DNA from 3 places in the Geodermatophilus sp. SYSU D00525 genome. Region 1 is predicted to be linked to each of the others. Evidence: riboswitches for the same ligand, from Rfam matches in the RefSeq annotation. Region 1 holds a riboswitch; each other region holds the start of a gene.

Region 1 (9,491 bases):
GAGGATCGCCACCAGCGACACCTCGGGCAGGTCGAGGCCCTCGCGCAGCAGGTTGATCCCGACCAGCACGTCGTACTCGCCCTGCCGCAGCTCGCGCAGCAGCTCCACCCGGCGCAGGGTGTCGACCTCCGAGTGCAGGTACCGGACCTTGATGCCGAGCTCGAGCAGGTAGTCGGTGAGGTCCTCGGCCATCTTCTTGGTCAGCGTGGTGACCAGGACGCGCTCGTCCTTCTCGGTGCGCTCGCGGATCTCGCCCACCAGGTCGTCGATCTGGCCCTTGGTCGGCTTGACCACGACCTCCGGGTCGACCAGGCCGGTGGGGCGGATGACCTGCTCGACGAACTCGCCGCCGGTGCGGCCGAGCTCGTAGGGGCCCGGGGTGGCCGACAGGTACACCGTCTGGCCGATCCGGTCGGTGAACTCCTCCCACTTGAGCGGGCGGTTGTCCATCGCCGAGGGCAGCCGGAAGCCGTGCTCGACCAGCGTGCGCTTGCGGCTCATGTCGCCCTCGTACATGCCGCCGATCTGCGGCACGGTCACGTGCGACTCGTCGATCACGAGCAGGAAGTCGTCGGGGAAGTAGTCGATGAGACAGGCACCCGCGCTGCCCGGTGCCCGGCCGTCGATGTGCCGGCTGTAGTTCTCGATGCCGGAGCAGAAGCCGACCTGGCGGATCATCTCGATGTCGTAGGTGGTCCGCATGCGCAGCCGCTGCGCCTCCAGCAGCTTGCCCTGCTTCTCCAGCTCGGCCAGCCGCTCCTCGAGCTCGGCCTCGATGGTGCGGATCGCCCGCTCCATCCGCTCCGGGCCGGCGACGTAGTGGCTGGCCGGGAAGACGAACAGCTCCTGGACCTCGCGCACGACCTCGCCGGTGAGCGGGTGCAGGTAGTACAGCCGCTCCACCTCGTCGCCGAACATCTCGATCCGGACGGCGAGCTCCTCGTACACCGGGAAGACCTCGATCGTGTCGCCGCGCACGCGGAAGGTGCCGCGACTGAACGCGAGGTCGTTGCGGGTGTACTGCTCGGTGACGAGCGTGCGCAGCAGGTCGTCGCGGTCGCGCTCCTCCCCCACCTGGATGCGCAGCGCCCGGTCGACGTACTCCTCCGGCGTGCCCAGGCCGTAGATGCAGGAGACGGTGGAGACCACGACGACGTCCCGCCGGGTGAGCAGGCTGTTGGTCGCCGAGTGCCGCAGCCGCTCGACCTCCTCGTTGACCGAGGAGTCCTTCTCGATGTAGGTGTCGGTCTGCGGGACGTAGGCCTCGGGCTGGTAGTAGTCGTAGTACGACACGAAGTACTCGACGGCGTTGTCCGGCAGCAGCTCGCGGAACTCGTTGGCCAGCTGCGCGGCCAGCGTCTTGTTCGGCGCCATCACGAGGGTGGGCCGCTGGACCTGCTCGATCAGCCAGGCCGTGGTGGCCGACTTCCCGGTGCCGGTGGCGCCGAGGAGCACGGTGTCCGTCTCGCCGGAGTTCACCCGCTCCGCGAGGGCCTGGATCGCCGCCGGCTGGTCGCCCGAGGGCTGGAACTCGCTGACGACGCGGAAACGCCCCTGGGTGGGCCGGATGTCAGAGGTCGCGCGCACGGGGACGACGGTACGACCGCCCGGTGACAGGACGCCGCGAGTGACGGGTGGTGATCACGGGACCGACGGGGCGTGTCGCTTGCGGACGCGTCGCCCTCGTGCTCGTGCTCGGCCCCGGGACCCGCTAGCGTGCCCTCCTGCAGGCGCGGTGCCGCGCCGGGGACCAGTGCCACCCGGGATGCCCGGACGAGGTCGGACCCCGGCGCCCCGCGCCTCGGTACCTGGTGTGCCCGGCCCCGCGCCGGGGTGCACCGGACCCGCACACGACGCCCTCCGCGGCCCCGGCCGCGGAGGGCGTCGTCGTCCCGGCTCCCCTCCCGTGATCTCCGCCGCGTCAGGTGTGGACCCGCCCGCTCGGGGCTAAGGAGCCCGCGGGCACCCGTGTGCCCCGACCCCCCTCCGACGGCCGCGGCGGGGGGCCACCGCGCCCTGCACCACCCGGGGCGCCCGCGCAGGAGGAAACACGTCGATGACCCAGGTGTGGCCTGGAACCGCCTACCCGCTGGGTGCCACGTACGACGGCACCGGGACCAACTTCGCCCTGTTCAGCGAGGTCGCCGAGAAGGTCGAGCTCTGCCTGTTCGACGAGCAGGGCAACGAGGAGCGGATCCGGCTCCCGGAGATGGACGGCTACGTGTGGCACGCGTTCCTGCCCGGCATCCAGCCCGGGCAGCGCTACGGCTACCGCGTCCACGGCCCGTACGACCCGGCGAACGGGCAGCGCTGCAACCCCAACAAGCTGCTGCTGGACCCCTACGCCAAGGCCATCGACGGCGCCATCGACTGGGACGAGGCCTGCTTCGGCTACCGGTTCGGCAGCGGCGAGCGCAACGACGCCGACTCGGCGCCGCACATGCCGAAGTCCGTCGTCATCAACCCGTACTTCGACTGGGGCGTGGACCGCCCGCCGCGGACCCCCTACAACAAGACGGTCATCTACGAGGCCCACGTCAAGGGCCTGACGATGACCCACCCGCGCATCCCCGAGGAGCTGCGCGGCACCTACGCCGGCATCGCCCACCCGGCGGTCGTCGAGCACCTGCAGTCCCTCGGCGTGACCGCCATCGAGCTCATGCCGGTGCACCAGTTCGTGCAGGACGACACGCTGCTGCAGAAGGGCCTGCGCAACTACTGGGGCTACAACACGATCGGCTTCTTCGCGCCGCACAACGAGTACGCGCAGCAGACCGACGGCCAGCAGGTGCAGGAGTTCAAGGGCATGGTCCGGACCCTGCACGAGGCGGGCATCGAGGTGATCCTCGACGTCGTCTACAACCACACGGCCGAGGGCAACCACAACGGCCCGACGCTGTCGTTCAAGGGCATCGACAACCGGGCCTACTACCGGCTGGTCGAGGGCGACGAGCAGTACTACATGGACACCACGGGCACCGGGAACTCGCTCAACGTCCGGCACCCGCAGTCGCTGCAGCTGATCATGGACTCGCTGCGGTACTGGGTCACCGAGATGCACGTCGACGGGTTCCGGTTCGACCTGGCCTCCACGCTGGCCCGGCAGTTCCACGAGGTGGACCGGCTGTCGGCGTTCTTCGACCTGGTGCACCAGGACCCGATCGTCAGCCAGGTGAAGCTCATCGCCGAGCCCTGGGACGTCGGCGACGGCGGCTACCAGGTGGGTAACTTCCCGGCGCTGTGGACCGAGTGGAACGGCAAGTACCGCGACACCGTCCGCGACTTCTGGCGCGGCGAGGACGCCACCATCGGCGAGTTCGCCAGCCGCATCTCCGGCTCGGCCGACCTCTACAAGCACTCCGGCCGCCGGCCGGTGGCGAGCATCAACTTCGTCACCGCGCACGACGGGTTCACCCTCAACGACCTCGTGTCCTACAACGAGAAGCACAACGAGGCCAACGGCGAGGACAACAACGACGGCGAGAGCCACAACCGCAGCTGGAACTGCGGCGTCGAGGGCGAGACCGACGACCCCGAGGTGCTGGAGCTGCGCGCGCGGCAGCGGCGCAACTTCCTCGTGTCGCTGATGCTCAGCCAGGGCGTGCCGATGCTGCTGCACGGCGACGAGCTCGGCCGCACGCAGCGGGGCAACAACAACGGCTACTGCCAGGACTCCGAGCTGACCTGGATCGACTGGGACGACGTCGACGAGGGGCTGCTGGAGTTCACCAAGCTGGTCACCCGGCTGCGCACCGAGCACCCGACGTTCCGCCGCCGCCGGTTCTTCCACGGCCGGCCGGTGCGCCGCGAGGAGGGCGACCCGGTGCAGGACGTCGCCTGGTTCACCCCGGCCGGCGAGCTGATGAGCGACGAGGACTGGGACGCCGGCTTCGCCAAGTCGCTGGCGATGTACCTCAACGGCCACGGCATCCGGGAGACCGACGAGCGCGGCGAGGACGTCGTCGACGACTGCTTCTACCTGGCGTTCAACGCCCACCACGAGCCGATCGACTTCACCGTGCCGCCGTCGGAGTACGCCGAGGGCTGGACGGTCGTCGTCGACACCGCGGAGATGGGCCAGGTGGAGCCGGTGCAGGTCAAGGCCGGCGACGTCGTCACCGTGGCCGCCCGCGCCACCGTCGTGCTGCAGGCCGCCCCGTGAGCGAGGCCCCGGACGGCAGTCAGTCCGTTGACGCTGCCGAGCGGCGGCGGGCCACGCCGGCGGCGACCTACCGGCTGCAGGTGACCGCCGACTTCACCCTCGACGACGCCGCGGCCGTCGCCGGCTACCTCGCGGACCTCGGCGTCACCCACGCCTACTCCTCCCCGCTGCTCCGCTCGGCCGCGGGCAGCACGCACGGGTACGACACCGTCGACCACGCGCACGTCGACGAGTCGCGGGGCGGGCAGGAGGGCTTCGACCGGTTCGTCGCCGCGCTGCACGAGCACGGGCTCGGCCTGGTGCTCGACCTCGTGCCCAACCACATGGGCGTCGCCGACCCGGCCGAGGCACCGTGGTGGTGGGACGTGCTGCAGCACGGGCGCGACAGCGCGCACGCGTCGGCCTTCGACGTCGACTGGGACTTCGGCGGGGGGCGCGTCCGCATCCCGGTGCTCGGCTCGGCCGACGACGTCGAGAAGCTCGAGGTGGTGGACGGGGAGCTCCGCTACTACGACAACCGCTTCCCCATCGCGCCCGGCACGGGCGAGGGCACGCCGCAGGAGGTGCACGACCGGCAGCACTACGAGCTGGTCGACTGGCGGCGCGCCGACGCCGACCTCAACTACCGGCGGTTCTTCGCCATCAACACCCTCGCCGGGCTGCGCGTGGAGGACCCGGAGGTCTTCCGCGCCACGCACGAGCTGGTGCTGCGCATGGTCTCCGACGGCGCCGTCGACGGGCTGCGGATCGACCACCCCGACGGCCTGGCCGACCCGAAGGGCTACCTGGACCGGCTGACCGACGCGTCGGGCGGCCGGTGGACGGTGGTCGAGAAGATCCTCGAGCCCGGCGAGGACCTGCCGGAGAGCTGGCGGGTGGCCGGCACCACCGGCTACGACGCGCTGGCCGAGGTCGACGACGTCCTGGTCGACCCGGCGGGCGAGGCGGCGCTGACCGCGCTGGACACCGAGCTGTCCGGCCGGGCGGTCGACTACGGGCAGCTGGTGCACGACTGCAAGCGCGAGGTCACCGACGGGATCCTCGGCTCCGAGGTCGCCCGGCTGGTCCGGGTGATCGGCGAGCTGCCGGGCGTCGACGTCGACACGGAGGAGGAGGCGCTGGCCGAGCTGCTGGCCTCCTTCTCGGTCTACCGCACCTACCTGCCCGACGGCCGCGAGCACCTCGACGCCGCGGTGGGCGACGTCCGCGACCGCCGGCCCGACCTGGTCGCCGCGGTGGACGCGCTGCACCCGGTGCTGGCGCAGGCCGGCACCGAGGCGGCCACCCGGTTCGAGCAGACCAGCGGCCCGGTGATGGCCAAAGGCGTCGAGGACAGCGCCTACTACCGCTGGGCGCGGTTCGTGGTGCTCAACGAGGTCGGCGGCGATCCGGCGCGCTTCGGCAGCACCCCGGAGGAGTTCCACGAGGCACAGGCGCGGCGGCTGGAGCGCAAGCCGGAGTCGATGACGACGCTCACCACGCACGACACCAAGCGCAGCGAGGACACCCGGGCCCGCCTGGCCGTCCTCGCCGAGGTGCCGACCGAGTGGGCGGACCTGGTCCGCGGCTGGCTGTCCCGCCACCCGCTGCCCGACCGGCCGCTGGCCCACCTCGTGTGGCAGAACCTGGTCGGCGCCTGGCCGCTGTCCCGCGAGCGGGCGCACGCCTACGCCGAGAAGGCCGCCCGCGAGGCCGGGCAGTCGACGACGTGGACCGACGTCGACGAGGCGTTCGAGGCGCAGCTGCACGCGATGGTCGACGCCGCCTTCGACGACGCGGCCACGAACCGCGAGATCGAGGCGTTCGTCGCACGGATCGCCCCGGCCGGCCGGTCCAACGGGCTGGCGCAGAAGCTGCTGCAGCTGACGATGCCCGGCGTCCCGGACGTCTACCAGGGCACCGAGCTCTGGGACCACTCGCTCGTCGACCCCGACAACCGCCGCCCGGTCGACTACGACGAGCGGCGCGCGCTGCTGGCCCGGCTCGACGGCGGGGAGGTGCCCGAGGTCGACGAGACCGGCGCGGCCAAGCTGCTCGTCGTCTCGCGAGCGCTGCGGCTGCGGCGGGACGCCCCCGGGCTGTTCACCGGCTACACCCCGGTGGCCGCCACCGGGTCCGCCGCGCAGCACGTCGTCGCCTTCGACCGTGGGTCCGGAGAGCAGGGCGGCGCGGTGACCGTGGCGACCCGGCTGCCGGTCGCGCTGGCCGCCACCGGCTGGGGCGACACCGCGCTGACGCTGCCGACCGGCGCCTGGCGCGACGTGCTCACCGGCACGCGCGTCGTCTCCGACGCCGGCGGCGCGCCCGTCGGCGAACTGCTGGCCCGGCTGCCGGTGGCCCTGCTCGTCCGGGAATGAGACGGAGGTCACGGCGGCGCCGGCCGGCGCCGCCGTGACCTGCGCCTCCCCCGGCCGCCGGGCGCGGGCCACCGCGGGGGACGCCGGGCGACACGCCGTGACGGGTGGGGCGGGTGTGCCGTCTCGTGATGCGGCCGTTACGTTTGCTCCCGCACGCAGGCCAATGACTGCCGCGTGCCGGAGTCGGTCCGCCGAACCCCGTCCGCCGGGCTCCGTTCCTCCTGCACAGCCAGGACGGGGGTGGGGGACCCACTTCGGCGCCTGCACCGCGGTCACGGGGGGACCGGACGCAGCGCCTCGGGGTGAAGCCGCACGTCGTGCGGCCGGGGCACCGATCGCTCCGAACCCGACAGCTCACCTCGCAGGCGGCGGATCGGAGATCCCCCATGCGCACGTCCACGTCCCTGCTCCGCCGTGCCCTCGTGACGACCGGCGTGGCCGCGGCCGCGATCGGCGTCGCCGCCGGCCCGGCCTCGGCCGCCGCCCCCAACGACTGGGACGCCGTCGCCCAGTGCGAGTCCAGCGGCAACTGGAGCATCAACACCGGCAACGGCTACTACGGCGGGCTGCAGTTCAGCCAGTCCACCTGGGCCGCCTACGGCGGCACCGAGTACGCCGCCCGCGCCGACCAGGCCACCAAGGCGCAGCAGATCGCCGTCGCCGAGCGCACGCTCGACGCCCAGGGCCCGGGTGCCTGGCCCACCTGCGGGAAGAGCCTCGACCCGTCGGCCCCGGAGGCCGGCACGGCGGCCGCCGCGCCCGCCCCCGAGCCCGCCGCCGCGCCTGCGGCGGCCGAGCCGGACACGGCCTCCCGGGCCGGCGAGTCCGCCGCCGGCGCCTCCGGCGGCTCGTACACCGTCCGGTCCGGCGACACGCTGGGCAAGATCGCCCGAGACCAGGGCGTCGACGGCGGCTGGAAGGCGCTCTACGCCGCCAACAGCGGCACGGTCAGCGACCCGAACCGGATCTACGTCGGCCAGGAGCTGAAGCTGGCGTGACCCGGGGCGGCAGCCGGGGGACCCGCTCCCCCGGCTGCCGCTCGCGGTTGACCGGGCCCGCAGCGGGCAAGAGGGACCGGTCAGCCGCGCTACCGCTGGGAGGCCCCCGCATGTCCGCACCCGTCGAGTTCGCCGTCTGGGCGCCCGTGCCCGAGCGCGTGCGCCTGCAGGTCGACGGCACGGTGCACGACATGCGCCGCGACGACGACGGCTGGTGGCGGGCCGAGGTCGAGGCCGGCCCGGAGTCCGACTACGGCTACCTGCTCGGCGACGACGACACCCCCCGCCCAGACCCGCGCTCGCGCCGGCAGCCCGACGGCGTGCACGGGCCGTCCCGCCGGTTCGACCCGTCGGCGTACGCGTGGGGCGACACCGCCTGGACCGGGCGCCCGCTGGCCGGCGGCGTCGTCTACGAGCTGCACGTCGGCACGTTCACGCCCGAGGGCACCCTCGACTCGGCCATCGACCGGCTGGGCCACCTCGTCGACCTCGGCGTCGACTTCGTCGAGCTGCTGCCGGTCAACGGCTTCGACGGCACGCACAACTGGGGCTACGACGGCGTGCTCTGGTACACGGTGCAGGAGAGCTACGGCGGGCCCGCGGCCTACCAGCGGTTCGTCGACGCCTGCCACCAGCGCGGGATCGGCGTGATCCAGGACGTCGTCTACAACCACCTCGGCCCGTCGGGGAACTACCTGCCGCTGTTCATGCCGGTCTTCTCCGAGGGCGGCGCGAACACCTGGGGCGAGTCGGTCAACCTGTCCGGGCCGGACTCCGACGAGGTCCGCCGCTACGTCCTCGACAACGCCCTGATGTGGCTGCGCGACATGCACGTCGACGGGCTGCGGCTGGACGCCGTCCACGCGCTGGTCGACGAGCGCGCCACCCACGTGCTCGAGGAGATGGCCCAGGAGGTCGACCGGCTCTCGGTCGCCGTCGGCCGGCCGCTCACGCTGATCGCCGAGAGCGACCTCAACGACCCCCGCATGGTCACCCCGCGGGTGGCCGGGGGCACCGGCATCGCCGCCCAGTGGAGCGACGACTTCCACCACGCCCTGCAGGCCGTCCTGACCGGCGAGGGCCAGGGCTACTACGGCGACTTCGCCGAGGCCGGCCTCGCCGGGCTGGCCAAGACCCTCACCGGCGCCTACTTCCACGACGGCACGTGGTCGAGCTTCCGCCGCCGCTCCCACGGCCGGCCGGTGGACACCGCCCGGCTGCCGGGCTGGAGGTTCCTGGGCTACCTGCAGGACCACGACCAGATCGGCAACCGCGCGATCGGCGACCGCGTCTCGGCGACGCTGTCCCCCGGCCTGCTCGCCGTCGGCGCGACCCTGGTGCTGACCAGCCCGTTCACGCCGATGCTGTTCATGGGCGAGGAGTGGGGCGCCTCGACGCCGTGGCAGTTCTTCACCAGCCACACCGACCCCGACATCGGCCGGGCGACGGCGGAGGGCCGCAAGAGCGAGTTCGCCGAGCACGGCTGGGACGCCGACGAGGTGCCCGACCCGCAGGACCCGGAGACGTTCCGGCGCTCGAAGCTCGACTGGGCCGAGCTGGACCGGGAGCCGCACGCGCGGCTGCTCGAGGTGCACCGGACGCTGCTGGCGCTGCGCCGGCAGCACCCCGACCTCGTCGACGCCGACCTGTCGGCGGTCGAGGTCGGCTGGGACGACGAGGACCGCGTCCTGGTCGTGCACCGCGGCGGGCTGCGGGTGGTGGCCAACCTGTCCGGGCGGCCGCAGCCGGTGCAGCTGGACCGGCCGGCGACCGGGGTGCTGTTCGCGACCGCCGACGAGCCGTCCCTGGACGGCGCGACGGTGACCGTCCCGGCCGAGAGCGCGGCCGTCCTCACCACCTGATGCGCCGGCTGCTCCCCTCCCCCGGCGGGGCGGACCTCACCGACGACGACCTGGCGGCGGCCTACGCGCTGCCGCCCGGTCGCTCGTTCCGCGTGGACTTCGTCGCCTCGCT
Region 2 (9,491 bases), on a different contig from region 1:
TCGACCCCGCCCCGCCGCGCGAGCCGTCCGGCGGCCGCGCGGGCCTGCGGCATGAGGTCGCGCCAGCCTTCGGGATCGACCGCGCGGGCCGCCTCCGACGGGCAGATCGTGGCGCCCGGTGCGCGGGCGTCGAGCAGCGCGTCGATGGCCCGCTCGAGGGCCGCGCCGGCGTCGTCCACTCCCCCAGGATGCGCCCGTTTCCCCTGGTGAGCGCGGCGGGTACCACCGACGGCATGGCGAGGCGAACCCCCGTGGGGACGTTCGGCAAGGGCAGGCGCGGGATCAGCACGCTCGGCTGGGCGGTGCGCGGCGCGGCCGCCGGGGCGGCGGGCAGCACCGCGCTCAACGCCGTCACCTACCTGGACATGACCGTCCGCGGCCGCGGGACCAGCTCGACGCCCGAGCAGACCGTGGAGAAGCTCGCCGAGAAGGCGCACGTGCCGATCCCCGGCGACGACGAGACGCGGCAGAACCGGGTCCAGGGGCTCGGGCCGATGACCGGCCTGGTCGCGGGCGTCGGCGTGGGCGTCGTCGTCGGACTGGTCCGCGCCTCGGGCTTCCGGTCACAGCCGCTGGTCGGGACGCTGCTCACCACGCTCGGCGTCCTGGTGGCGGCCAACGGCCCGATGACGGCGCTGGGCATCACCGACCCGCGCAGCTGGTCGGCCACCGACTGGGTCAGCGACCTCGTCCCGCACCTGGTCTACGGCGCCGTCGTCAAGACCACGATGGACGCCTTCGACCGCCCCTGAGCCGGTGCACCTCCGCGGAAGTGCACCGGGCAGGTCCGCGGAGGTGCACGCTCAGCCGGCCGTCGCCGTCCAGCCGCGGGGGTCGACGTCGCCGGGGACGGGGGCGGCGGGGTCGTAGGGCGTGCGGGTGAAGACGAACGTGCCCAGGTCCAGGTGGTCGTCGGCGATCCGCAGTGGCTCCCCGGCGTAGTAGCCGTCCAGGCCCACCCAGGTGCCGTCGGCGTCACGGCGGAAGCGGCTGGCCCGCCCCGAGCGGCCGGGCAGCGGGCCGAGGTGCAGCAGGCCGCCGTCCACCGCGCGCAGCGCGTGCGGCGCCGGGCCCCAGTACCAGGTGCCCAGCTGCTCCAGCGGCACCGGCGGCTCGGCCGGGCGCCACGGCTCCGCCACCCGCGGCTCGGCGGCGCGCAGGTCGGCGAGCAGGCCGGGGACGAGCACGTCCAGGCCGCTGGTGGTGTTGGCCAGGGAGACGCCGCCGGTGCCCTCCTCGCGGTCGACGAACACGCCGGCGAGGAAGCCGGGCATCGAACCGCCGTGGCCGGTGAGCGTGCGGCCGTCGACCCGCAGCACCTGCAGGCCCAGCCCGTAGGCCGACCAGGCCGGGGAGGAGCCGTCGACGCCGGCCGGCACGGCCATCTCCTCGAGCGTCGCCGGGGACAGCACGTCGCCGGTGTCGCCGAGCAGGAAGGCGGCGAAGCGGGCGAGGTCGGCCAGCGTCGCCCACAGCTGCCCGGCGGCGGCCATCACGCCGGCGTCGTGTTCGGGCTCGGGCAGGACGACGTCGGCCCACGGGTGGACGGCGTACCCCTGCGCGGCGCGGCCGGACGGGCGCGGCGTCGTCCGGGTCATCCCCAGCGGGGCGAGCACCTCCGCGGTCACGACGTCCTCCCACGACCGCCCGCGCAGCCGCGCCACGAGCTCGCCGAGCAGGCCGAAGCCGAGGTTCGAGTAGTGGAAGCGCCGGGCCTCGCCCAGGACGACGTGCTCCCCGGACAGCCGCAGGTCGGCCAGGGATCCGCCGGGCACCCGCTCCCACCAGCCGCCCGGGCTCTCCGCGGCGGCGCCGGCCAGGTGCGAGAGCAACTGCCCGACCGACCGGTCGCCGAACGGCGTTCCGGGCACGTGCCGGTCCAGCGGGTCGTCGAGGGCCAGCCGGCCCTCGTCCCGCAGCCGCATGACCGTGACGGCGGTGACGGTCTTGCTGATCGAACCGAGCCGGTACTGGATGTCGGTGTGCGGCTCGTCGACGTCGCCGCGGCCGGCCGACCAGGCCAGCCCGCCGTCGCGGACCACGCCGGCGACCAGGCTGGGCGCCCGCCCCTCGCGCTGCACCCGGGCGGTGCGGGCCAGCAGGGTGCGGGCGGTCGAGGGCAGCACGGGTTCCGGCATGACCGGAACCGTAGGTCAGGCCCGGACGGGCGCCGCCAGCCGCCCGGTGCGCCCGGCCCAGCGCTCGAACACCACGGTGACCAGCGGCGGGACCGAGGCGGCCAGCGCGAGCAGCGTCGTCCACCGGGACCAGCCGAGCACCCGCGCGGCGACCAGCGCCACGACCACGTAGGCGACGAACACCGCGCCGTGGACCGGCCCGAACACCTGGACGCCGGCCTCGGAGGTCTCCGGCACGTACTTGACGTACATCCCGGCCAGCAGGCCGACCCAGGACAGGGCCTCGGCGACGGCGACGGTGCGGAAGGCCAGGGCGACGGTGCGGGGGTTCATCGGTGCGCGGTCCTCGGGTCGGGGGCGGTTCCGGAGGGTCAACGCGGCAGCGGGCGGCGACGTCCCGATCTCCGGGTGTGAGGTGCGTGGCAGGGTCGGGCCGTGCGGGGTCTGGCGCGGCGGGAGTTCTGCCTGGTCCTGCTGCGCCGGATGGCGGACCTGCGGCCGGACCTGGTGGCCGCGGCCCTGCCCTGCCTGGGCGCGACCCGCGCCGAGGCGCACGCGGCGCACACCCGCTGGCAGGCGCTGCACCACGCGCGGCGGGCGCCGCGTGGCGTGGCACTGCGCGCCGCCGTCCTCGGGCCCGCCGAGGAGGTGGAGGACCGCCGGTTCGGCGACCTGGACCTCGAGGTCCGGCGCTGGCCGCTGCCGCTGTGGCCGCACCTGCGCTGGGAGGTGCTCGCAGCCCCCGGCGGCAGCGTGCTGCACGAGCACCTGGTGCGGGCGCCGGGCTCCCCGGTCCCGCCGGCGGCCGACGGGCGGCTGCGGGTCTGGGAGCACGTGGTGGCCGACGTGAGCCGCCTGCCCGGCGCGCAGGAGGTGGACCCGAGGGTGGTCACCCGCTGGGAGGTGCGGCTGCCCTCCGGCGCGACGGCGGCCTTCGTCTGGGGCCTGCTGCAGCGGGTCCGGACGTGATCCGTCCCGGCACCCGGTGACGTGGGGGCAGGGAGGTCCTCACCCGATCCGGCGGGCGCCGGCGTAGCCGCCCATCACGTCGATGCCGGCGACCTTGACGACGTCGCCCGACGTCGGCGCGTGCACCATCTGGCCGTTGCCGATGTAGATGCCGACGTGGCTCACCGGGCTGTAGAAGAAGACCAGGTCACCGGGCTGCAGGTTCGCACGGGAGACCGGGGTGCCCATCGTCGACTGCATCTTGCTGGAGTGCGGGAGGCTGATCCCCGCGGCACGGAAGGCGTACTGGGTGAGGCCGGAGCAGTCGAACGCGTTGGGGCCGGCGGCCGCCCACACGTAGGGCTTGCCGCGCTGGGCCATGGCGGTGGCGACGACGGTCCCGGCGACGCCGCTGGCCGGCGCGGCCGCCGGCGCCGGCTCCTCCGCGGACGACGACCCGGAGGCCGACGCGGTGTCCTCGCGCTCCTCGTCGCGGCTGGCGCGGGCGTCCTCGGCGGCGTGCGCCGCGGCGGCGGCCTCGAGGGCGGCGCGCCGCTCGTCGGCGGTCAGCCGGGCGTAGTCGGCCTGGTAGGCGGCGATCTGCGCCTCGAGGTCGGCCTGCTGGGCGGCCACGGCGTCGTACTGACGCTGGGCCTCGGCGGCGGCCTCGGTGGCGGCGGCCTGCGCGGCGGTGGCGGTCTCGGTGGCGGCCGCGGCCCGGCCGAGCAGCTCGCCCTGGTAGCCGGCGACGCCCTGCAGCAGCGTGACGCGGTTGACGAACTCGTCGGCGTCCGCGCTGGTCATGAGCGCCTGCAGCGAGCCCATGCTGTCGCCGGTGTACGCCGACCGGGCGATGCCGACCACCTGCCGGCGGGCGGTGTCCACGGCGGCCTGGGCGGTGGCCAGCTCCGCGGCGGCGGCGTCGGCGGCGGCCTGCTGGGCGGCGAGCGCCTCGCGGGCCTCGTTGAACTGCTCGGTGACGACCTCGAGCTCGTGGCCCCGGGCGGCGACCAGCTGCGCGGCCTCGGCGGCCGTCGTCGGCTCCTCCGCCCCGGCCGGCGCCGGGACGGCACCCAGCCCGAGACCGATGCCGAGGGCGCCGACGAGGGCGAGGGCGGCCCGGCGGCCGCGGGAGCGGCCGGTCGCGGGCATGCCGGGGACGGACGTGCGCAGGGACGCCACGCGGCGGTCTCTCCTTCTCCCAGGCCGCCTACCGGGTTAGCTGACGGGTTCGGGCGTGGAGTCGCCCGGCGCGTGCGGACACGCGCTACACCCCAGGACTGCGATGGGTCCCCGGCCCGGTCCCCGCGGAGGGGATCCGGCTCGACGGCGTCCGCGGGGTGTCACCCGGACTGGTGACGGAGCGCCCCGTTGGACGTACTGAGCGTAAGGTCCGTGACCGGCGTGTGACAATCACCGCGGTGTAATTACATCGGTCACGAACGGTGATGGGGTGGCTCCGGGAGGTTGCCGACCCCCGCCGGTTTGCGCGGCCGCGGGGACGTGTACCGATTGCTGCATGTCCTCTTCCACGCGGATGCGTCTGGCCCGGCCGCTCGTCGCGCTCGCCCTGTTCGGCTCCCTGGTCGCCTGCGGTGACAACACCGACTTCTCGCGCGGCCCGACCAACTGCGACGCCTCCGGCGAGAACGCCAGCAACGAGAACGACGCCAGCTGCCAGGAGACCGGCCAGAACCCCGGCAACGACGCCCCCACCACCGACGACGCGAGCACCGACGACTGAGCGCCGCCCGGTCCCCGGCGGGCGCCGGGCCGCCGGGACTGGTGGCATGGGCGCGTGAGCCCGGGACGCAGGTGGACGGCGGCCCGGGTGCGCGCCGAGACGCGGACGCTGCTGGCCGGTGCCCGCCGTCTGCTGCACGGCCGTGACCTCGCGCTGATCGGCGCGGGACTCACCTTCTACGCCGGCATCGCGGTGGTGCCGCTGGTGCTGGTCTCCGTCCGGCTGACCGCGCTGGCCACCTCGGCCGAGGAGGTGCGGGCGCGCAGCGGGCGGCTCGCCGAGCTGCTGCCGGCGTCGCTGGGCGCGCCGGACGCGGTGGCCCGGCTGGTCGACGCCGGCGTCCGGCTGGACCTGCTGGGGTTCGCGCTGGCGCTGCTGCCGCTGTCGCTGTACGGCGAGGGGCTGCGGCGGGCGCTGATGCGGTTCAGCCGGCGGCGGGAGAACCTCACCGGCTGGCGGGGCCGGCTGCTCGCGCTGCCCCTGGTCGTGGCGACGCCCCTGCTGCTGTACCCGCTGCTGCTGGCCGCCACGGTCATGGCCGACCTGGCCCGCGAGGACGGCGCCGGGCCCGCGATCGGGCGGTTCGCCGTCGGCTACTACTCGGTGCTGTTCGTGCTGACCGTGCCCATCCTGTGGGGCTACGGCGTGGTGGCCGGCGGCCGGCGCCGGTGGGGCGCGCTGGTCAGCGGCGCGCTGTTCACCGCCGCGTGCCTGTCCGGGTTCCTGCAGGGCTTCGTGCTGTTCCTGTCCCTGCCGCTGGACCTCGGCGCGCCCTTCGGCGGCCTGGTCGTGGTCGGCGCCGTGGTCGCCATCGGCCTGTGGCTGTTCCTGCTGCACCTGGTCCTGCTGGCCGGGTGGCTGCTCACCCAGTCCCTGGACGAGCGGCTGGGGCGGCGTCAGGCGTCCGGTCGCCAGGGTGAGCCCGGTCCGCCACCCGGCGCCGGGAGCTCGGTCGCGGGCGCGGGCGGCTCCGGTGCGGGCGGCTCCGGTGCGGGCACCGCCGGCGCCGGCGGCACCTCGGTCGGCGGAGGCGGCTCGGGCGCGGGCGGCGGCTCCGGCGCCGGGGGCGGGGTCGACGGCGATGGCGGGGACGACGGCGGGGGCGGGGAGGACGGCGGCGGGGACGACGACGGCGGGGTCGTCCCGGGGGCGCTCGGGGGCGCCGGGTCGGCCGGCGGTGCGGGCTCCGGCTCCACGTAGTCGCTGCCGTTGCTCACCAGGATCGACACCACCTGGCCGGGCACGGCACGGCCGCCGCGGGGCGGGCTGGTGCCCAGGAGGGCGCCGGACGGCTCGTCGCTGTCGACGCGCACCGTCCGCGGGGTGAACCCGGCGTCGGCCAGTGTCCGCTCGCAGGCGCGCACGCTGGAGCAGCCGGGCACCGGGCGGGTGTTGCCGTTCTGCACGGTCTCGTCGGCCGGCGGGAACTCGCCGCTGCCGCGCGCGGTGAGGATCGGCTCCATCGCGTCGTGCCAGATGGTGGCGCCCTTTCCGCCACCGAAGCCGCCGACGTCCTCGTTCTGCTTGGGGTTGAGGACCATGACGCTCGCGGTGATCTCGGGCGTGTAGCCCACGAACGCCACCGAGTAGTTGTCCTGCGAGGTGCCGGTCTTGCCGGCGATCTGGTGGCCGCGGACGTAGGCGCGGGCCCCGGTCTGTCCCGGGTTCCCCGGCTCGACGTCCTTGCGCAGCATCTGGTTCATCGTGTTCGCCACGCCCGGCGGGACCGCCTCGGGCGTGCACCGGTCGCCGACCGCGAGCGGGTCGCCGCCGGCGCCGGCCGCCGGCTCGCCGTTCTGGTCGAGGACGGCGGTCACCGGGACGACGTCGCACTGCGTGCCGCCGGCGGCGAACGTCGAGTAGGCGCTGGCCAGCGCCAGCGGGCTGGTCGCCTCGGCGCCGAAGGTGAACGACCCGCGGTTCTCGTCGATGATCTGCTGCGCCAGGCCGGGCGGGCTGAACTGGAACAGCCCCGCCGCCTCGGCCATCCGCACCGGCTCCTCGACGCTGCCGAGGGCGTCCTCGAGCGCGAGGAAGTAGGTGTTGGAGGACTGGTACAGCGCCGTCGTCAGGTCCAGCGTCGGGCGGTAGCCGGACCCGGCGTTGCGGACGCAGTACCGGCCGTCGGTGTCCCGGCCCTCGCAGGGGCCGCTGTAGACCCGGGAGACGTAGGGGTCGGGGGCGGTGAGCGTGTAGTGGGAGGAGTAGCCCCGGGCCAGGGCCGCGGCGGCGACGAAGACCTTGTACGTGGAGCCCGAGCCCTGGCTGGGCGCCACGTTGAGGTTGAACGACTCCTGGGTGCGGTCGGCGAGGTCGTAGCCGAAGGTCCGGTTGACGCTCATCGCCAGCAGGTGGCCGGTGCCGGGCTCGACGGCGGTGAACATCGCGGCCAGCGAGTCCTCCCGCGGCAGGGTCTCCAGCACCGCGGCGTCGCCGGAGCGCTGCAGCTCGGGGTCCAGCGTGGTCTGGACGGTGTAGCCGCCGTTGTCCAGCTGCTCCTGGCTGAGCCCGAGCTCCTGGATGAGGTACCGCTGCACGAAGTCGCAGACGAACGGGCCGACGGTGGCCTGGACGCAGCCCCGGGGCGGGGCGGGCGCGGGCGCCAGCCCGAGCGGCGCGGCCGCGGCCGCGGCCGCCTCGTCGGCGGTGACGAAGCCCTGCTCGGCCATCCGGGACAGGACCTCGTTGCGCCGCGCGGTGGCCGCCTCGGGGTCGGTGAACGGGTCGTCGTTCACCGGGCTCTGCACGAGGCCGGCCAGCAGGGCCGCCTGCGGCAGGGTGAGCGCGGCGGCGTCGACGCCGAAGTAGGCGCGGGCGGCCGGCTGCACGCCGTAGGCGTTCTGGCCGAAGTAGACGATGTTGAGGTAGCGGGCGAGGATCTCGTCCTTGCTGTAGAGGTCCTCCAGCGCCAGGGCCAGACGCGCCTCGCGCAGCTTGCGGCCCACCGTCTGCTCGGTGGCGGCGGTCCGCTCCTCGGGAGTGTCGGCGGTCTGCAGCAGCGTCTGCTTGACCAGCTGCTGGGTGAGCGTCGAGCCGCCCTCGGCCACCTGCCCGGCGGCGATGTTGGTGACCAGCGCGCGCAGCGTCCCCTGCACGTCCAGGCCGCGGTGGCCGTAGAAGCGCGAGTCCTCGATGGCCACCATGGCGTCCTTCATGACGTCCGCGATCTCGGAGGGCTCCACGGGGTCGCGGTTCTCGTCGTAGAAGTACGTGATCGGCTCGCCGTTCGCGGCCAGGAGCACGGTGTTCCCCGGCGGCGGGGCGTCGGTGAACTCGGTGGGCAGGTCACCGAGCAGCCCGGTGGACTGCTGGGCGGCGATCGCGGGACCCCCGATCCACGGGAGGAGCAGGCCCGCCACCAGTGCCCCGGCGACCACGATCGTCGCGGCCAACCGGAGCAGCGTGCCGGCCCGGCTGTCCTGCCGGTCCATGGGCCTCCCTCCCGTGCGCGCACACTGCAACAGAGATCACGTCCGGCCACAACGACCCGCGCCGTGCGGTGCTGCGGTCGGGGGACGCTCAGACCTCCAGCAGGGCGGGCAGGTCGTCGCGGTGCAGCACGACCAGCGTGCTCACCGCCCGGGTGAGCACGACGTAGAGCCGGGACAGCCCGCGCGGCTCGGCGGCCGCGATCGCCGCCGGGTCGGCCACGACGACGGCGTCGAACTCCAGCCCCTTGGCCAGGGTGGCGGGCACGACGGCGAGGCGCCCGGCCGCCGAGCCGTCGTCGGCGAGCACCGCCGCCGGCAGGCCCGCGGCGGCCAGCAGCCGCGCCACCCCGGGCACCGCGGCGTCGGCGCAGACGACGCCGACCGACCCGGGGCCGGCCGCGAGGTCGGCGACCACCTCGGCCAGCGGCCCGGCGAGGTCGGCGACCGGCCGGACGGCGAGCGCACCGGGGTCCCGGCGCACGGCGGTGGCCGCCGGCAGGCCGGGCGCGATCGCCGGCAGCAGCCGGTTGGCGTAGTCGAGCACCTCCCCCGGCACCCGGTAGCCGCGGGTCAGCGGCCGGACGGCGGTGTCCGGGCGGCCCAGGCCGGCGAGCGTCGGCGCCCAGTCGGCCGGCGACCAGGGGCTGGTGGCCTGCGCGAGGTCGCCGAGCACGGTGAGCGACCCGGCGGCCAGCCGGCGGGCCACCGCGCGGCACTGCATGGGCGAGAGGTCCTGCGCCTCGTCGACGACGACGTGCCCGTAGCCCGCCGTCCGCTCGAGCAGCCCGGCCACCTCGTCGACGAGGACGGCGTCGGCGTCGGTCCACGCCGTGGCGCGCACCGAGCGCGCGGCCGGGCGGTGCAGCAGCGCCTGCTCGTCGTCGGTGAGCACGCCGCGGGCGGCGCGGGCCAGGACGGCGGGGTCGCCGAGGAGCTCCGCGACCAGGCCGGCGGGGTCGCGGGCGGGCCAGACGGCGTCGCAGAACTCGCGGACCTCGGGGCTGCGCGCAGCCCGGCGGGTCTCGGCGTCGGTCGGGCTGCCGCCGGCCTCCTCGCTCTGCCGCCGGGCGTCCTCGGCGAGCAGCAGCGCCAGCCGCTCCCGCCCGGCGGCGTGGTGCAGCCGCTGCTGGTCGTCGGCCACGCGGCCGCGCCGCCGCAGGTCGTCGACGTACCGCTTCAGCCGCTCCACCGGCACCCGGTGGCGGCGGCCGGCCAGCGGGACCAGGACGT
Region 3 (9,491 bases), on a different contig from region 1:
CCGGCCGCACGGGGAGGAGAGGACGGAGCGTGCGCGAGTACAGCGTCCCGGCGACGACCGAGGTGGGCCCTTCGGAGGCGCTCACCGACATGCTGGCCGAGAACGTCGCCGAGCACGGCGACGAGGTCGGCCTGCGCAGGCAGCGGGACGGCCGGTGGGTCGACGTCACCTGGCGGGAGTTCGGCGAGCAGGTCGCCGGCGTCGCCAAGGGGCTGGTCGCCGCCGGCGTGCAGCCCGGCGACCGGGTCGCCCTGCAGGCCAAGACCCGCTACGAGTGGACGGTCATCGACTTCGCCATCTGGACGGCCGGCGCGGTCACCGTCCCGGTGTACGAGACCTCCAGCCCCGACCAGGTCGCCTGGATCCTCTCCGACTCCGGCGCGGTCGCCGCGATCGTCGAGAAGGCCGAGCACGCCACCGCCGTCGACTCGGTGCGCGACCAGGCCCCCGACCTCGGCCCGCTGTACGTCATCGAGGACGACGCCGTCGGCACGCTCACCGCCGCGGGCGAGAGCGTCCCCGACAGCGAGCTCGAGGCCCGCCGCGCGACCCTGAACGCCGACAGCCTGGCCACGCTCATCTACACCTCGGGCACCACCGGCCGGCCCAAGGGCTGCGAGCTCACCCACGGCAACTTCCTGTTCGAGATCGGCAACGGGATGAGCCTGCTCGACCGGTTCATGAACGTGCAGGGCTCGCTGCTGCTGTTCATCCCGCTGGCGCACGTGCTGGCCCGCGTCCTGCAGGTCGGCGCGGTGCGGACCCGCACCGTCATCGGCCACACGCCGGACGTGAAGAACCTGGTCGAGGACCTCGGCGGGTTCAAGCCGACGTTCGTCCTGGCCGTCCCGCGCGTGTTCGAGAAGGTGTTCAACCAGGCCAAGGCCAAGGCCGAGGCGGACAGCCCGGTCAAGGGGCGGATCTTCGACCGGGCCGCCCAGGTGGCCATCGCCTGGTCCCGCGCCCAGGACACCGGCGGCGCGGGCCTCGGCCTGCGCGTCCAGCACGCGCTGTTCGACCGGCTCGTCTACAGCAAGCTGCGCGCCGCGCTCGGCGGCCGCTGCCTCGGCGCCATCTCCGGCGGGGCCCCCCTCGGCGAGCGGCTCGGCCACTTCTTCCGCGGCGCCGGCGTGACCGTCTACGAGGGCTACGGCCTGACCGAGACCACCGCCGCCGCCTCGGTCAACCACGACCGCGCGCTGCGGATCGGCACCGTCGGCCGCCCGCTGCCCGGCGTCTCGTTCCGCATCGCCGACGACGGCGAGATCCTCATCCGCGGCGGCGTCGTCATGCGCGGCTACTGGAAGAACGAGCAGGCCACCGCCGAGGCGATCGACCCCGACGGCTGGTTCCACTCCGGGGACATCGGCGAGATCGACGCCGACGGCTTCACCCGGATCACCGGCCGCAAGAAGGAGATCCTGGTGACCGCCGGCGGCAAGAACGTCGCCCCCGCGGTGCTCGAGGACCGGCTGCGCGCCCACCGGCTGGTCAGCCAGTGCATCGTCGTCGGCGACCAGCGGCCGTTCATCGCGGCGCTGGTCACCCTCGACGCCGAGGCCCTGCCCGCCTGGCTGGAGAGCAAGGGCAAGCCGGCCGGCACCCCGCCCTCCGCGCTGGTCGACGACCCCGACGTCAAGGCCGAGATCGACGCCGCCGTCGCCGACGCCAACAAGGCGGTGTCCCAGGCCGAGGCGATCAAGAAGTACCGCGTCCTCACCACGGACTTCACCGAGGACAACGGGATGCTGACGCCGAGCCTGAAGCTCAAGCGCGCGGTGGTCATGAAGGAGTTCGACCAGGAGGTCGAGGCGCTCTACAGCCGCTGACCCCGGATCGACCGAGCCCCGTCCCGCCCCCGCGGGGCGGGGCTCAGTCGTGTGCGGGTTCCAGCAGCGCCGCGAGGTCGGCGGCGATCGTCGTCCACGACCAGCGCCGCTCCACCCACGCCCGCCCGGCGGCGCCCATGGCGCGGGCGCGGGCGGGGTCGTCGAGCAGCGCGCTGACCGCGGCGGCGACCGCGTCCGGGGAGCGGGGGTCGGCGACGACGGTGCCGGTCTCGCCGTCGCGCACCGCCTCCGGCGCGCCGCCCGAGGTGCCCGCGACGACGGGCAGCCCGACCGCGGCGGCCTCCAGGTAGACCATGCCCAGCCCCTCGACGTCCAGGCCGCCGCGGCGGGTGCGGCAGGGCATGGCGAACACGTCCCCCGCCGCGTAGTGCTCGGGCAGCCGGTCGGGGGGCACCGGGCCGGTCAGCACCACCGAGTCGCCCAGCCGCCGGTCGGCCACCGCGCGGCGCAGCCGGGCCTCGTCCGGGCCGCCACCGACCAGCAGCAGCCGCGCGCCGGGGTGCTCCGCGAGGACCCGCGGCCAGGCGGCCACGAGCACGTCCTGCCCCTTGCGCGGCACCAGCCGGGACACGCAGACGACGACCGGCGCCTCCCCCAGCCCGTGCCGCCGCCGCACCGCGGTGCCGTCGACCGCGGGGGTGAACCGGTCGACGTCGACCCCGGGCGACAGCTGCGCCAGCCGGGTGCGCCCGCCGAGGGCCGGCTCCAGGCGGCTGCGGGTGTACTCGCTGATGTAGGTCAGGACGTCCAGCCCGCCGGCGATGCGGCGCATGAGCTGCCGGGCGCCGGGCAGCGCGACCCACCCGGTCTCGTGCCCGTGGGTGGCCCCGACCAGGTGCCGCACCCCGGCGTCGCGGAGGGCGGGCGCCAGCAGGCCCAGCGGTGCGGCGGCGCCGAAGAAGGCGGTGTCGCAGCCGTGCTCGGCGGCCAGCGCCGTCGCGGCCCGGGCGGTCGCCGGCGTGGGCAGCAGCACCGCCGTCCGCTGCCGGACCACCCGGTAGGGCAACCGCGCGTCGTACGCCTCCCACCCCGGCGAGCGGGAGGCCAGCACGACGAGGGAGTCCGGCGGGCGGCGCTCGAGCAGCGCCGCGACGAAGGTCTGGATGCCGCCCTGCCGCGGCGGGAAGTCGTTGGTGACGACGAGCGTGCGGCCGTGGTCGCTCACCGGTCGCCCAGCCGCAGCCAGTCCTCGGCCATCGCGATCCGCTGCGCCGCCGTCGGGTGGGAGCCGAAGAACCACTGCCACGGCGCCGGCGGGCTGGGGTCGGAGACGTTGGTCTCGGCCAGCCGGCGCTGCATCTCGACGAAGGCGGCGGCGTCCCGGGTGAGGTCGAGCGCGTGCAGGTCCGCCCGGGCCTCGACGTGCCGCGAGACGAGGTTCTGCACCGGCGTCGCCACCAGGGACCCGACCGCGACGAGGAACAGCACCAGCGGCACCACGCGCGGGTCGCCCGCCGAGTCCGCGCCGGCCCGGCGCAGCAGCGGCGCCCAGGTCAGCAGCCAGCCGAGGAGGGCGACGGCGGCGGCCGCGCCGAGCGCCCCGATGAGCGTGCCGGTGAGGACGTCGTCGGTGGCCACGTGCCCGAGCTCGTGGGCGACGATCGACTCGATCTCGTCCGGGGGCACGTCGGCCAGCAGGGTGTCGTAGAGGACCACCCGGCGGGTGGAGCCGAACCCGGACACGTAGGCGTTGAGCGACGTCGTCCGGCGGGAGGCGTCGGCGACCAGGACGTCCTCGACCGGGGAGCCGCTCTCCTCGGCCAGCCGCAGCAGGTCGGTGCGCAGCTCGCCGGCCGGCAGGGGGGTGAAGCTGTTGAACGCCGGCTCGATGACCACCGGGTAGAGGAAGGAGCCGGCGACGACCAGCGCGGCCGCGCCACCGGCGGCCCACGCCCACCAGGTGCGGGGCGCGCGGCGGGCCAGCGCGACGAGCACCAGCAGGCCGAGGGCGGTGAGCGCGGCGTCGATGGCGGTGGAGACCCCGACGTCGCGCAGCCACAGGGGCCAGGAGCGGGTGGACAGCCCGTAGCGGTGCCGCACCACCTCGCCGTAGGCGGAGATCGGCAGCGTCGCCAGCCGGCCGAGGACGACGATCGCGACCGTGCCCAGCAGCACGGTGAGCGGCCGGCGCCGGCCTCCCGCGCGGCCGACCGCGGTGACCAGCCGGCTGCCGAGCCGGGTGAGGCCGAGCAGCGCCGAGACCGCCAGGCCGATCACCAGGTTGGTCAGCGACGCGGGACGGATGTCGGCGGCGAGGGCCTCGGCGCGCCGGACGACGTCGGCGGGCAGGCCGGCGTCGTCGGTGACCGGGGACGCGCCGCCGGGTGGGGTGGGCAGCAGCGTCCAGGGCGTGCGGACGGCGATGACCACGACGAGCGCCACGCCGAGGGCGAGCGCGACCAGCAGTGCCACCCGGCGGGGGCCGGCGCGGTCGGGCGGGGTGGCCTCGGGGCCGGGGCGGGTGCTCGTCCCGCCCGCCCTGCTCACCCGGCCGATCCTAGGCGGGCGCCCGCGCTGCACCGCGATCTCCCTCCGCGGACCCCGGGGGCCGGCGACCCGGACGGGTCACCGGCCCCCGGCCCGTGCGGTGCCGTCTCTTAGGCGATGCGGCGCATGGCGGTGATGCCGCCCATCGAGTCGACCGACACGACCTTCACCGGCTGCCCCGACGTGGAGGCGTGCACCATCTGGCCGTTGCCGATGTACATCGAGACGTGGCTGACCGGGCTGTAGTAGAAGATCAGGTCGCCCGGCTGCAGGTCCGCCCGCGAGACGGCGGTGCCCATCCGCGACTGCATGCTGCTGGAGTGCGGGAGGCTGATCCCGGCCGCCGCGTAGGCGTACTGGGTCAGGCCCGAGCAGTCGAAGGCGTCCGGCCCGCCGGCACCCCACACGTAGGGGTCGCCCACCTGGGCCAGAGCGGTCTGCACCGCGGTCTGCGCGGCACCGCTGCCACCACTGCCCGCGGACGGCGCCGGGGCCGGAGCCGGGGCGGCGGTCGCGGCCTGCGTGCCGGTCGCGGCGGGAGCGCTGTCGCCGCCGGAGTCGCTCTCGCCGTCCTCGGCGGTGTCGGAGCCGGCCTGCGCGCCGGCGACCAGGCCGGCCTCCTGCGCGGCGAGCGCCGCCTGCCGCTGCGCCTCGGTGAGCGCGGCGAACTGCGCCTGGTAGTCGGCGATGTCGTCCTGGAGCTGCGCCTCCTGGGCGCTCAGGTCGTCGAGGGTGCGCTGCGCCTCGGCCTCGGCGGCCTCGGCGTCGGCCTGCGCCTGCCGGGCGGCGACGGCCGCCTCGCCCACCTGGTCGAGGACCGAGGTGGTGTGGTCGGCGATCTGACCGAGGGTGGCCAGCGAGGCGACGAAGTCCTCGGCGGAGTCGCTGGTCATCAGCAGGTCGAGCCCGGCGAAGCCGTCGCTGTTGCCGGCGGTGTAGGCGCTGCGGGCCACCTGGCGGATCTGGCCGTCGAGGTCCTGCAGCTGCTCCTGCGCCTCGGCGGCGGCCCGGTCGGCCTCGTCGGCGGCGGCCTGCTGCTGGGCGAGGACCTCGCGGGCCTCGTTGACCCGCTCGGTGACGACCTCGAGCCGGTGGCCGGCCTCGGCGGCGAGCTGGGCGGCCTGCTCCGGGGTGCCGGCCCGCTCGGGGTCGGCGGCCGCGGTGCCGGACAGCAGGGTGCCGGACAGCAGGGTGAGGGTCAGCGCGGCGGTGGTGCCGACCAGGGTGACCCGGCCGAGGTGGCGGGCCCGCGACGGGCGGTGCGGGCCGGCGGTGCGGGGGGCGGATGTGGACTTCTCGCGTGCGTGCCCCAGGACGGGGCGGGGGGTCGCCACGGTCGGCGGCTCTCCGTTTCTTCCTCAGCAACCGCCTACCGAGTTAGCTGACGGGTTCGGGCTGGGAAGACGTGCCCTATCTCTGCGCCCCGGTCGGGACCGGCGCGCACGAGAACTCACCCCAGTGCTGCGGTGGGTCCCCGGCTCACCTCGCGCACCTCCGGGGAGGGCGTCCGGTGACTCGGCGGTGTCGGCCGAGGTCACCCTGCGTCGAGTGACGACCACCCGGCCGGACGGCGCCACAGTACGGACGTGATGCAGTTGTGACAAACGAGAGGTGCGTGGACTGTGAGAACACACACGGTCAGCAGCCGCGCCACTCCGGTGCGTACCCGATCGGGGTCCCGGCGCAGGTCAGCCCGTGCGCCGGCGCCCGTCCCGTGACGGCCGGTGCCGCAGCGGCGGCACCAGGCCGCCCTCGGCCAGCGCCCGCACGGCCCGCCGCTCGACGTCGTCGAGGTCCACGACGACGCCCGGCCGCGGCACCGCGCCGTCGGCGGTGCGGGCCGCCGGGACGGGGGGCACCGGCAGCAGCACGGGGCCGGTGTCCCGCTCCGCGGGCGGGGCGCCCAGCAGGGCGGTGACGACGCAGTCGGCGCAGCCGGCGCCGCGCGCGGTGCACGAGTCGCAGTCGATGAGCATGCCGTGTCCCTCCGGTGCCCCGGTCGCGCCGCCCGGTGCCGGGCCGCGGTCGGGACGGGTCTCCCTGTCGGTCGGCCGGCACGCTAGGGACGACCACCGACAGTCCCGGCTCAGCCGCCCGCGTACTCCCAGTGCCAGGGCTCCTCGCGGCCGTTGCCGGGATCGGCCCAGGTCGGGTGCAGCCACCCGAACCGGCCGGCGTTGGCGACCATCCACGCGTACTGCGGCGTGCCGAAGCCGTCGATGCCGCCGCACAGGTCGACCGCCAGCCCCCAGCCGTGGTTGCTGGTGCCCGGGACCGCGGCCAGCGCCGGCTTCTCCCCGTACAGGCGGACCTGGCCGGCGTAGGTGCGGTAGGAGTCGGTGATGCAGATCGGCTGCCCGAACGCCGTCGCGAACGCCGCGCTCATCGCCCGCCAGGCCGCCGCGGCGTCGCAGCGCAGCGAGTGGCCGCCCACGCCGATCGGGCACAGCGCGCTCGGCGGGATGAGGCCGTTGGGGTAGCCGCCCCAGGACCGGGCGCCGTCGAAGCTCGGCGGGTAGACGGTGTTGCCGCACTCGACCCGCAGGGCGCCGTCGGCCGGGCCGGGAGCGGGCACCTCCGGCCGCGGGCCGAGGCTCGGCCGCCCGACGTGGAGGACCTGGTCGGCGGGCAGCCGGCGGACGACGACGGCGCCGGCCCGCGCGTCGGCGGCGAGCATGGTCTGCGCGTCCAGCGCGATGCCGACGTGGCCCAGGCCCGACTCGGGGGTGCCGAGGAAGACCAGGTCGCCGGGCAGGACGTCGGCCGGGTCGACGGGCGTGGTGACCGCGAACAGCCCGGCCTGGTCACCGGGCAGGTCGATGCCGGCGTCGCGGTAGACGGTGGAGACCAGCGAGCCGCAGTCCCAGGAGTCCGGGCCGGCCGTCCCCGGCGCGTACGGCCTGCCGAGGGCGTCCATGGCCGCGGTGACCGCGGCCAGCGTCTCCGCGGGCAGCACGAGCACGGACACCGGCCGGCGCGGCAGCTGCGCGGCGCCCCGCTGGGCGCCGCCGGCGGCCGCCCCGACCGGGGTGAGCCCCGCGGGCAGGCCCCGCACGGGGTCGAGCAGCTCCGCCGCCGGGGGTGCGGCCACCCCGGCCTCGCGCAGCTGGTCGAGGTAGGCCCGCCAGTTGGCCGCCGTCTGGGTGTTGACGTCGACCTGCTGGCGCTGCAGGTCCGACAGCTGCCGGTCGACGTCGCCGAGCGCGACGTCGAGCTCCGCGGTCACCGCGTCGGCGGAGGCCTCCAGGTCGGCCACCTCCGCGGCCAGCCGGTCGGCCCGCTGCCGCGCCTCGGCGAGGACGGCGTCGGCGGAGGTCTGCTGGGCGACCGCGGCCTGCCGCTGCTGCTCGGCGGTGCGGACCACCTCGGCGGTGTGCGCGTCGACGGCCTCCAGGTAGCCCAGCGCCGCGACGACGTCGGCCGGGTCGCCGCCGGTGAGCAGCACGGTGAGCGGGGTCAGCGCGCCGCCGTCCCGGTAGACCGCCGACGCGTACCGCGCCACCACCGCCTGGTACTGCGCCAGCTCGCCCTCGGCGGCGTCGACCGTGGCGCGCGCGGCGTCGACGTCGGCCTGCGCGTCGGCCAACTGCTCCCGCGCGGCGGCCACCTCGGTCTGCCGCTGCTGCAGGTCGGCCTGGACCTCGGCGGCGCGCTGCTGCAGCCGGTCCAGCGCCTCGCTGTCGAGGACCCCGCTGGTCCCGCCGGGCTGGTCGCTGGGCTCCGCGGCCGCCGGGGCCGCGAGCAGGACGGCGGCCACCGCCGTGACCAGCACGGACACCACGCCCCGCCGGGTGCGCCCCAGGGAACGCGCGTGCATCGGACCACCTCTGCCGTTCCGGACCCCGCCGGTCCGCCGGGGGATCGTCATCTCCCCGGAGCCGCCGCCGCAAGCGGGACACGCACCGCCGGTCCCCCGGTCGGGCGAGGGCTCCCCCGGGCGCGCGTCCCCGGGACTGTCGGACCTCCGGCCTACCGTCCCGCCGTGCTCTTCCCCGCCAGCGGCACGGGCTCCTCGGTGCCGCGCCACGAGCAGGCACCCGCCCTCGGCGAGCGGCCGCTCCCCCGCACCCCCTACGTCCAGGCGAGCATCGAGGACCTCGGCACGCCGCTGGCCGGCGTCACCTTCGTCGTCGTCGACCTGGAGACCACCGGCGGGTCGCCGAAGGACAGCGCGATCACCGAGATCGGGGCGGTCAAGGTGCGCGGCGGCGAGGTGCTCGGGGAGTTCCAGACGCTGGTCGACCCCGGCTGCGAGGTGCCGCCCTACATCAGCGTGCTCACCGGCATCACCACGGCGATGGTCGCCACCGCCCCGCGGATCGACGCCGTGCTGCCGGCCTTCCTGGAGTTCGCCCGCGGCGCCGTCCTCGTGGCGCACAACGCCCCCTTCGACCTCGGGTTCCTGCGGGCGGCCTGCGAGCAGACCGGGACGCCGTGGCCCGCGGCCGCCTCGGTCGACACCGCGGTCCTCGCCCGGCGGCTGCTCTCCCGCGACGAGGTGCCCAACTGCAAGCTGGCCACCCTGGCGCCGTACTTCTCCGCCTCCACCTCGCCCTGCCACCGGGCCCTCGACGACGCCCGCGCGACCGTCGACGTCCTCCACGGCCTGTTCGAACGACTCGGCCCGCTCGGGGTGACGTCGCTCGAGGAGCTGCACGGGCTCACCCGCCAGGTCGACCCGGAACGCCGGAAGAAGCGCCACCTGGCCGACGGCGTCCCGCCCGGCCCGGGCGTCTACGTCTTCCGCGGCCCGCGCGAGGAGCCGCTCTACGTCGGGACGTCGAACGACCTGCGCACCCGCGTCCGCAGCTACTTCTCCTCCGGCGAGCAGCGCAGCCGGATGACCGAGATGGTCGCGCTGGCCCGGCGCGTCGAGGCCATCCCGTGCGCGCACGACCTCGAGGCCGCCGTCCGGGAGCTGCGGCTGATCGCCGAGCACAAGCCGCGCTACAACCGCCGCTCCCGCTTCCCCGAGCGCGCGCTGTGGCTGCGGCTGACCGAGGAGCCCTTCCCCCGGCTGTCGACCGTGCGGCGGGTGCGGCCCGACGCGGGGCTCTTCCTCGGCCCGTTCGCCGACCGGCGGGCCGCGGAGATGGCCACCGCCGCCATCCACGAGGCGCTGCCGCTGCGGCAGTGCACCACCCGGCTGTCCCC

Evidence for each region. Region 1 has a riboswitch for cyclic di-AMP ahead of ACI796_RS03420 (transglycosylase family protein). Riboswitches for the same ligand answer to the same signal wherever they lie in the genome.
Region 2: it holds a riboswitch for cyclic di-AMP, as region 1 does, so the genes downstream of both, ACI796_RS16610 (C40 family peptidase) here and ACI796_RS03420 (transglycosylase family protein) in region 1, are expected to answer to the same signal.
Region 3: it holds a riboswitch for cyclic di-AMP, as region 1 does, so the genes downstream of both, ACI796_RS21055 (NlpC/P60 family protein) here and ACI796_RS03420 (transglycosylase family protein) in region 1, are expected to answer to the same signal.

What each region holds. Positions count from the first base shown of each region.
Region 1 covers NZ_JBJGZK010000002.1:301,120-310,610, reverse strand. Annotated here, with positions in the region: gene uvrB (excinuclease ABC subunit UvrB) at 1-1,587, opposite strand, end outside; gene glgX (glycogen debranching protein GlgX) at 2,057-4,162, shown strand; gene treY (malto-oligosyltrehalose synthase) at 4,159-6,519, shown strand; cyclic di-AMP (ydaO/yuaA leader) riboswitch at 6,768-6,902, shown strand; gene ACI796_RS03420 (transglycosylase family protein) at 6,906-7,517, shown strand; gene treZ (malto-oligosyltrehalose trehalohydrolase) at 7,628-9,379, shown strand; gene ACI796_RS03410 (dihydrofolate reductase family protein) at 9,379-9,491, shown strand, end outside.
Region 2 covers NZ_JBJGZK010000021.1:1,096-10,586, reverse strand. Annotated here, with positions in the region: gene ACI796_RS16635 (DUF3253 domain-containing protein) at 1-179, opposite strand, end outside; gene ACI796_RS16630 (hypothetical protein) at 234-752, shown strand; gene ACI796_RS16625 (serine hydrolase domain-containing protein) at 804-2,138, opposite strand; gene ACI796_RS16620 (DUF3817 domain-containing protein) at 2,154-2,471, opposite strand; gene ACI796_RS16615 (hypothetical protein) at 2,574-3,107, shown strand; gene ACI796_RS16610 (C40 family peptidase) at 3,147-4,268, opposite strand; cyclic di-AMP (ydaO/yuaA leader) riboswitch at 4,280-4,412, opposite strand; gene ACI796_RS16605 (hypothetical protein) at 4,606-4,830, shown strand; partial or broken gene ACI796_RS16600 (YhjD/YihY/BrkB family envelope integrity protein) at 4,885-5,703, shown strand; gene ACI796_RS16595 (transglycosylase domain-containing protein) at 5,727-8,261, opposite strand; gene ACI796_RS16590 (HelD family protein) at 8,350-9,491, opposite strand, start outside.
Region 3 covers NZ_JBJGZK010000035.1:22,756-32,246, forward strand. Annotated here, with positions in the region: gene ACI796_RS21040 (AMP-dependent synthetase/ligase) at 30-1,829, shown strand; gene ACI796_RS21045 (glycosyltransferase family 4 protein) at 1,873-3,015, opposite strand; gene ACI796_RS21050 (M48 family metallopeptidase) at 3,012-4,337, opposite strand; gene ACI796_RS21055 (NlpC/P60 family protein) at 4,448-5,671, opposite strand; cyclic di-AMP (ydaO/yuaA leader) riboswitch at 5,688-5,868, opposite strand; gene ACI796_RS21060 (hypothetical protein) at 6,026-6,313, opposite strand; gene ACI796_RS21065 (NlpC/P60 family protein) at 6,424-8,154, opposite strand; gene ACI796_RS21070 (DEDD exonuclease domain-containing protein) at 8,320-9,491, shown strand, end outside.